DNA from 2 places in the Isoptericola maris genome. Region 1 is predicted to be linked to the other one. Evidence: riboswitches for the same ligand, from Rfam matches in the RefSeq annotation. Region 1 holds a riboswitch; the other holds the start of a gene.
The links. A riboswitch is a leader RNA that binds a small molecule or an ion and turns the genes downstream of it on or off. The one in region 1 is predicted to bind thiamine pyrophosphate.
Positions count from the first base shown of each region.

Region 2: another riboswitch for thiamine pyrophosphate. It lies ahead of thiD (bifunctional hydroxymethylpyrimidine kinase/phosphomethylpyrimidine kinase); the one in region 1 lies ahead of ACH5HR_RS13915 (thiamine ABC transporter substrate-binding protein).

Region 1 covers NZ_JBLUNY010000010.1:849-5,052, reverse strand. The annotation lists gene ACH5HR_RS13920 (ABC transporter permease) at 1-465, opposite strand, end outside; gene ACH5HR_RS13915 (thiamine ABC transporter substrate-binding protein) at 648-1,730, opposite strand; TPP riboswitch at 1,786-1,890, opposite strand; gene ACH5HR_RS13910 (DUF4235 domain-containing protein) at 1,989-2,282, shown strand; gene ACH5HR_RS13905 (PAS domain-containing protein) at 2,306-3,034, opposite strand; gene ACH5HR_RS13900 (sulfite exporter TauE/SafE family protein) at 3,134-4,066, opposite strand; gene ACH5HR_RS13895 (RrF2 family transcriptional regulator) at 4,195-4,204, opposite strand, start outside.
Region 2 covers NZ_JBLUNY010000001.1:231,377-235,580, reverse strand. The annotation lists gene ACH5HR_RS01120 (hypothetical protein) at 1-791, shown strand, start outside; gene thiD (bifunctional hydroxymethylpyrimidine kinase/phosphomethylpyrimidine kinase) at 867-1,742, opposite strand; TPP riboswitch at 1,734-1,828, opposite strand; gene ACH5HR_RS01110 (alpha/beta hydrolase family protein) at 1,988-2,884, shown strand; gene ACH5HR_RS01105 (LuxR C-terminal-related transcriptional regulator) at 3,052-4,204, shown strand, end outside.

The DNA.
Region 1 (4,204 bases):
CGAGTAGTTGAAGAACACGAGCGCGACCACCACGCCCGCGAAGCTCTCCTCCCACCCGAGCCACCCCAGCGGCCCCGACGGCGTGAACAGGTGCCGGAACGCGACACCGACGACGACGGTCGGCAGCACGAACGGGACCGTCACCAGCCCACGCAGCAACGTCCGACCGGGGAACCGGCACCGGTACAGCAGGTAGGCGCCCGGGATGCCGAGCAGCACGCTCAGCACCGTCCCCACGGACGCCTGCGCGAGCGTCTGCCCCACCACCCGCCACGTGCGCGGCTGACCCAGGACCTCCGCGAAGCCGGAGAGGTCGAGCGTGCGCCCGCCCGCGCCGTCGTCCGCGAAGAAGCCCTGGACGACCAGCGCGACCACCGGCCAGGCGAAGAAGACGGCGAGGAACACCAGAGGGACACCGACCGCGGCCCCCCAGCCCAGCCACGCCTGCCGGGGTCGGAGCCGCAGGCTCACCCGGAGTTGCGTCGGGTGACCCTGCGGCTCCGCTCCGGGCGAGTGTCTTGCTCCGCTGCGCCCCTCACCCTCGCGTCGCCTCCGGCTCACCCGGGTTTGCGTCGGGTGACCCTGCGGCTCCGCTCCGGGCGAGTGTCTTGCTCCGCTGCGCCCCTCACCCTCGCGTCGCCTCCGGCTCACCCGATGACCGTGGCCGTCCACTGCTCGATCCACTCGTCACGGTGCGCCGCGATCTCCTCCGCGGCGACCTCGTGCGGCTCCTCGGCGAGCGGCGCGAACTGCTCCCACTCGGTGGGCAGCTCCACGGACTCGTCCGCGGGATACATGTACATGCTGCCCGGGACGTCCGCCTGCACCGGCCCCGACGTCAGGAAGTCGACCAGCGCCCGGGCGCCGTCCGGGTTGTCGGACCCCGCGAGGACGCCCGCATACTCGACCTGGCGGAAGCAGGTGTCCAGCAACGCCGCGGTGGTCGAGGCGCTGCCGTCCTCGGTGACCGTGGCCGCCGGCGACGTCGCGTACGACAGCACGATCGGTCGCTCGCCGCCCTCGCCCCCGCCCGAGAAGTCGACGTAGTACGCGTCCGACCAGCCGTCCGTGACGCGCAGACCGTTGTCCGCGAGCTCGGCCCAGTAGTCCTGCCATCCGTCCTCGCCGAACGCGCTGACGGTGGCCAGCAGGAACGCGAAGCCGGGCGACGACGTCGCCGGGTTGGTGACGACGGTCAGGTCGGCGTACTCCTCCTCGGTGAGGTCCTCGAAGGTGGCCGGCGGCTGGATGCCCGCGTCCTCGAACCAGGCCGTGTCGACGTTGAGGCAGACGTCGCCACGGTCGATCGGGGTCAGGGCCACCAGGCCCGGCTCCGCCTGCGCGGTCACCGACGGGTCGAGGTCCGTCGGCGTGTAGGGCTCGAACACCCCCGCCTCCACGGCGCGTGACGCGAACGTGTTGTCCACGCCGTACACCACGTCCCCGAGCGGGCTGTCCTGCGTCAGGACGAGCTGGTTGACCAGCGTGCCCGCGTCGCCGGCGGCCACGTGCTCGACCTGCAGCCCCGTCTTCGACTCGAAGGACTCCAGCAGCCCGTCGCTCAGGGCGAAGGAGTCGTGGGTGACCAGCGTGACGGTGCCCGAGAGCTCGCCGTCGGTCGACGACCCACCGGACTCCCCCGGGGCCTCGCTGCCCGAGCAGGCGGCCAGTGCGGGCAGCAGGCCGACAGCGGCGACCGTCGCCAGGGTGCGGCGGGTACGGATGATCATTCGTCCTCCTCAGACGGATCTGAAGGGGGGCCGTCGTCCATGTCCACGGACGACGGGATCGAGAAGCCCGACTTCCTCCACCGGTGCTAACCGGGTCAGGTTCGAGGGTCTGCGGAGATCCGCACTCTCAGCGCTCGGTGGCGCTCCCCTGTCGTTCCCTCCGAGCCTACACACCGTGCGCACGCTACGGTGGTGACGTCCGTCGGGCGGACCCCTCGCGAGCCTCGCCCGATGCCGCCGTCTGGTACTGGAGGATCCGTGGATCACCTTGAGCTCTCCCCGCAGTCCGAGCCCTCGCTGGGCCTCAAGATCGGGACGGTCGCGGCGACGTTCGCGGCCGGGTGGGTCGCGCAGAAGCTCATCAAGGTGATCTGGGAGAAGGCCACGGGGAACGACGCCCCGATCGACCTGGACGCGGACGACATCCCGATCGTGCAGGCGATCACGTTCGCGGCCGTCACCGGCGGCGTCGCCGTCCTCGCCCGGCGGCTCGCCCGGCAGGGCGTCACCAAGGCCGTGGACCGGCGGGCCAAGCAGGTCTCCGTGGTCTGAGGCCCGGACCGGCGCAGGCGCGCTCAGCCGCGGGTGCGCTGCCGCCGTCGGGCCAGCTGCGCCTCGTGCCCACGAGGCCGCTCCACGGTGTGGACGGCGGCCAGGGCCGCCTCGAGCCGCACCGCCGGGTCGCCGTCGGCGCCGGCCATCGCCTCGACGATCTGAGCGGCCGCAGCCTGCAACGGGATCTGGGCCCGTGCAGCCGCCTCGCCGAGCTTGTCGCCGGCCTCGGCCTCCGCGATGCCGTGCACCACCATGAACGCACCCTTGGCCTGCTCGACAGCAGAGGCCGACACCATGGCCCGTCCCACGGCGCGCTGGGACTCGCGGTCCAGCGCCTCACGGGTCACCGGGCTGACGTCCAGCACATAGCCTGCGACGTGCGTGATCTCGCCGTCGTCGGTGAGGTGCGCCTGCCCCGTCACCACGACCGTCCGCGCCTTCCCGTGCGGGTCGACGATCCGGTGGGCGCTGCTGAACGGCCGTCCCGACCGCATCGCCACCACGGCGGTCCGGGAGACCCGGCTGCGATCGTCGGGGTGCGTGCGAGACCTCAGCGCGTCCATGCTCGGCTCGATCTCGCCCGGCTCACGCCCGTGCATCCGGTACACCTCGTCGGACCACCAGGTGCGGCCGGAGTCGAGCTCGACCCGGTACCGGCCCACGACGAGCTGTACACCCGCTGCGAGAACTTCGGCCGCGCCGGCCAGGCCGGCACCCCCGACGGTGCGGTGCGACGACGAACCGCTCATGACATCTCCCCCGGGTTCCGGGCTCAGCACCCGGTCAGGACTCGTGTGCCGCCCACCGTACTCCCGAGGCCCAGAACTGCCACCTGAGGAGGCGTTCCGTCATCCGACGGGGGCCGCGTCGGACGCTTCCTCGTCCCCTGCCCCGGACGACTCGGCGGCTGCGGCAGCACGCTCGCTGCGGTGCGCCCGGACCGAGTAGACGACCGCACCAACCCAGACGGCAGCCACGACGGCGAGAATCACCGTCGTCGCGGCACTGCCCACCGACACCAGGTCGGTGCGGAGCAGCGTGCGCGTGTTCGTCAGCACGATGACCCCACCGACCGCGGAGCCCAGGACGCGCGGCGGCACCCACCGGACGATCCAGGCAGCGATCGGTGCGCCGATCAGCCCGCCGATCAGCAGCGCGATCGCCCAGGAGCCGTCGATCCCGGCCGTCCCGAGGCCGACGAGGAAGCCGAGGCTGGCCGCCACCGCGACGAAGAACTCGCTGGTGTCGATCGAACCGACGACCTTGCGGGGCTCGAGACGTCCGCTCGCGAGGATCGCGGGGGTACCGACGGGCCCCCAGCCGCCCCCGCCGGTGGCGTCCATGAACCCGGCCACCAGGCCGAGCGGCGTCAGGAAGCGGCGGCGCAGCGGCTGCCCGATCCGGTCGGTGCGCAGCCCGCGGAAGGTGAACCGGAACAGGACGTAGACCCCCAGGCCGAGCAGCAGCACCGACATGAGCGGGCCGGCGATCTCCGTGGAGAGCCAGGACAGGAACGTCGCGCCGGCGAACGCGCCGACCGCGCCGGGCAGGCCGATGCGCGCCACGACCCGCCAGTCGACGTTGCCGAAGCGCCAGTGCGATGCACCGGAGGCGAGCGTCGTCCCGATCTCGGCCAGGTGGACCGTGGCCGAGGCTGCGGCCGGGTTCGTGCCGATCATCAGCAGCAGGGTCGTGGAGGTGACCCCGTAGGCCATGCCCAGGCTGCCGTCGACGAGCTGCGCCCCGAGTCCGACGAGAGCGAGCAGTACGAGAGTGGGCACGAGAGCCTCCGACGTGGGAACGACGAGTTACTCGACATACCCTATCGGTCCCATCGGTTTAATGTCGAGGGGTGTCTCGGGAACGTCGCACCGAGCGTGACCCGGGCGGCTCCGACGGAGCCGTTCCGTCAGGGGTTC
Region 2 (4,204 bases), on a different contig from region 1:
ACTTCGCCGCCCGGAGCGCAGGCGCCGCCCGGCGCAGGCTCGCCTCCCAGCAGGTCGCCGAAGCGGCAGCGGGGACGCGCGCGGCCGAGGACGCCCTCCACCGCGCCGAGGGCCTGCTGTCCGCCGTCCATGACTTCGAGTCGGAGGCACTGCGTGCCGAGGCTGCCCTCGGCGCACTGGTCGCCGAGTCCCGCACCGAGCTCGCCCAGGCCCGCGCCATGCCGGCGACCCGCCGCGAGGGCGCCGTCGACCTCGCGGCGGACGCCCTGTCCGAGACGTTGCGGACCCTGCCCGCGCCCGGGGCGCCGACCGACCCGATCGCCACCCTGACCCGGCTCCGTGAGGCCAACACCGCCTTGGACGACGCCGTCCGTGACCGGATCGAGCGCGACGAACGCTCCCGGCGAGCAGCAGCGCAGCGCGGGCCCGCGCTCGACGACGCGGCGCGCCAGGTCGCGGCGGCACGCTCCGTCGTGGACGACTACCGCGCGCCGGTCGGCCCCGACGCCCGCACCCGGCTCGCCGCGGCCGAGCGCGAGCTCGCCGCGGCACGGGACGTCACCGACGCCGAGGCAGCGGTCGACGGAGCGCGCCGCGCGTCCGCCCTGGCCACCGAGGCCGCCGACCTGGCACGCCGAGACGTCGCGCATCCTGGCCCGCAGCCGTGGGAAGGACACCGTCGGCCCGCGTCCGGCCGCACCGGCTCCGGAGCGTTCGGCGCCGTCCTGGGTGGCATGGTGCTCGGCGGCATCCTGGACGAGATCGGCGACCTCGGCGACCTGTTCGACTGACCCTCCCGTGCCGAACGTCATGGTCACGCCCGCTTTGGCCGGTGAGAACGGTCCGGACCACGACGTTCGGCGTTGCTAAGGACTCTCGACGAGCACCCCGCGCAGCGCCCAGAAGTGGTCGACCGGGCCGCAGCCGCTGCCGACCTCGAGCGCCGTTCCCGCGACGACGGCGTCCGTCAGCCAGGCCTTGGTCTCCCGCAGCGCTCGCTCCCACTCGCCGTGACGGGCGTAGCGCGTGACCAGCCCGCTGGACAGCGAGCACCCGGTACCGTGCGTGCTGGTCGTGGGGACGCGCCGGCCCGGCAGCTCGGCGACGACGCCGCCCGGCCCGACGAGCGCGTCCGGCACCTCGTCGCCGGGCAGGTGACCGCCCTTGGCCACCACGAGCACGTCGTGCCGGGCGGCCAGCCGGGCAGCCTGACCGAGGACGCCCGTCCAGGTCGTCGCGACGGGCGTGCCCAGCAGGACGGCCAGCTCGGGGACGTTGGGCGTCACGACGTCCGCCCGGTCGAGCAGCCGGCGCACCGCGTCCTCGGCGGCGCGGTCCAGCAGACGGTCCCCCGAGGTCGCGACCATGACCGGGTCGACGACGACGGGGGGACCGTCGACTCCCGCGCCGTCGTCCAACCACCGGGTGACGACGTCGGCGACCGCCGACGACGCCAGCATCCCCACCTTGATCCCGTCGAGCGCGACGTCGGCACGCAGCGTGTCGAGCTGCGCGGCGAGGAACGACGGGGGCGGTACGTGCACGGCGCTCACCCCTCGGGTGCTCTGCGCCGTCAGCGCCGTCAGCGCAGCCATGCCGTAGCCACCGGCTGCCGCGATCGCCTTCAGGTCCGCCTGGATGCCGGCCCCCCCGGACGGGTCCGAGCCCGCGACGGACAGCACCCGCGGGACGGGGCGCGGGCGCCACGGCGATCCGTGGCGGGTGGGCAGGGTCGACGGCATGGGCGACATCCCTTCGTCAGTGCGGACTGCATCAGGTTCGACGGGTGTGATCTCAGCTCCCGGTGGGCGCACCCCGTGTCGTGGGACCACCGTAGCCTGCCGCCACCAGGGCCTGAGACGGTGTCTCGGGCTCGCGCCGCCGGCACCGGACCGGCGATCTTGCCGATGCCACCCGGCGGGCCGGCACCGCACGCTATTTGGGCAGCAACGGCTCCCGCCGGGGGCCCCGTCAGAGAGGACGTACGATGCAGCACTCACCGAGCACCTCCCGGACCCGCCAGCGGGTGACCGGCATCCTGGCCTCGCTCGCCGTCGCCGTGGGCGTCGGCATCGCCGCCGGCCCCGCCGCCCAGGGCGCGGACAACCCCCACGAGCGTGGCCCGAACCCGACCGAGTCGAGCATCGAGGCGTCGCGCGGCAGCTACTCGATCTCCGAGCGGAACGTCTCCAGCCTCGTCTCGGGCTTCGGTGGCGGCACGATCTACTACCCGACCACGACGCGCGACGGCGACTTCGGCGCCGTCGTCATCTCGCCCGGCTACACCGGCACCGAGCGGACCATCTCGTGGCTGGGTCCGCGGCTCGCGTCCCAGGGCTTCGTCGTCCTGACGATGGCCACGAACTCGATCTACGACCAGCCCGACTCCCGAGCCCGCCAGCTCCAGGCGGCCCTCGACTACCTCACCGACTCGAGCCCGGTCGCCGACCGGATCGACGCCGACCGGCTCGCGCTCATGGGCCACTCGATGGGCGGCGGCGGCACGCTGCGCGCGGTGGACGACAACCCGGACATCAAGGCCGCCATCCCCATGACCCCGTGGCACGTGAAGAAGAACTGGTCGTCGGTCAGCACCCCCACGCTGATCTTCGGCGCCGAGTACGACTCCGTCGCCCGGCACGAGACGCACGCCGAGCCGTTCTACGAGTCCTTCGACCGAGACCTTCAGAAGGCCTACCTGGAGCTGGACGGGGCCAGCCACTTCGCTCCCAACAGCTCCAACACGACGATCGCGAAGTACTCGATCTCCTGGCTCAAGCGGTTCGTCGACGACGACACGCGGTACACGCAGTTCCTCTGCCCGGGACCCTCGACCGGGTGGTTCTCGGACGTGGAGAAGTACGAGAGCTCGTGCCCGTTCTGACCCGGGCCTGACCTCGTCCCGACCGGGACGGCGGACCTCGACGGCGGGCGGGCGCACCCGATGCGTCCGCCCGCCGTCGTGTGCGGTGGCACACCGCGGGGACCGGGCACCCGTGTCCCGGCACAAGGACGAGTGGCGCGACCGTGCGGTCGACCTAGCCTCTCGGCATGCAGACCACCGCGATGCGAGGGCACACCGAGCTCGCCCGCGGGCTCCGGCTCCATGCCGACGGTCCCGTGCACGACGCCTACGCCAGCCTCAGCCTCGCCCGGTCCGAGCTCGGCGAGCAGCCCGGGGCCGCGCTGATCGCCACGCTGGCCGCCGTCAACGCCGCGTGGAGCGCGGGCGACCATGTCGCGTGCGTGGAGGCGCTGACCACGGCCCTGGGTCAGGCCGCTCTCGACGGCGCTCCCCGGGACTACCTGACCGGGATGCTCGCACTGCTGCACGGCCGGACGTCGGAGGCTGCCGGACCACTGCGTCGGGTGGTGCGCGGCGCGCTCGCCGGGCACGATCCCGAGGCGCTCCTGCGTGGCGCGGCCGCCGCACTGCTCACCGGAGACGTCCAGGACGGGTGCCGCGCGGGGGCCCGTGCGCTGGCCGCCGCTCGTGCGGCCGACGACCCCGCGCTCGTCGCCCGCGCCACCGAGTACGTGGCCTACGCCGAGCTGCGAGCGGGACGCCACGCGCAGGCGCGCGAACACGCGCTGACGGGGCTGCGCGCCGCGGAGCAGTCACGTCGCGCCAACACGGCGGCGCACCACCACGCGGTGCTGGCCCTGACGGCGGCCGTGCAGGGACCTTCGGGGGACGTCGTCGACCATGCCACGACGGCCCTGGCGACCGCCGGCCGCCACGGGCTCACCCAGCCGGTCACGCTGGCCGAGTGGGCGCTCGCCCGGACCGAGCTCGTCGAGGGCCGGCCCGCCGACGCGGCGAGCCGGCTGGTCTCGCTGCTGGCGTCGGCCGAAGGCGCACACTTCGCGCTGCGCGGCCTGGTGCTGCCGACGCTCGTCGAGGCGGCCGTCGGAGCCGGCGACCATGCCACGGGTCGCGCCGCACTGCCGGAGCTCGCCAGGTGGAGCCGCACGGCGTCCGACCCGCAGGGCCCGGCCCTGCTCCTGCGCTGCCGCGCTCTGCTCTGCTCCACCGAGGCGGAGGCGGACGCCCTGTTCCGCGAGGCCCATGCCGCTCACCTCGAGGCCGGCGGCCGCTTCGAGAGCGCGGTGACCTTCCTGCTGCACGGCCGACGGCTCGGCCGCCACGGGCGACCGAGCGACGCCCGCGAGCGCCTGCGCGACGCGCTGCTGCTCTTCGAAC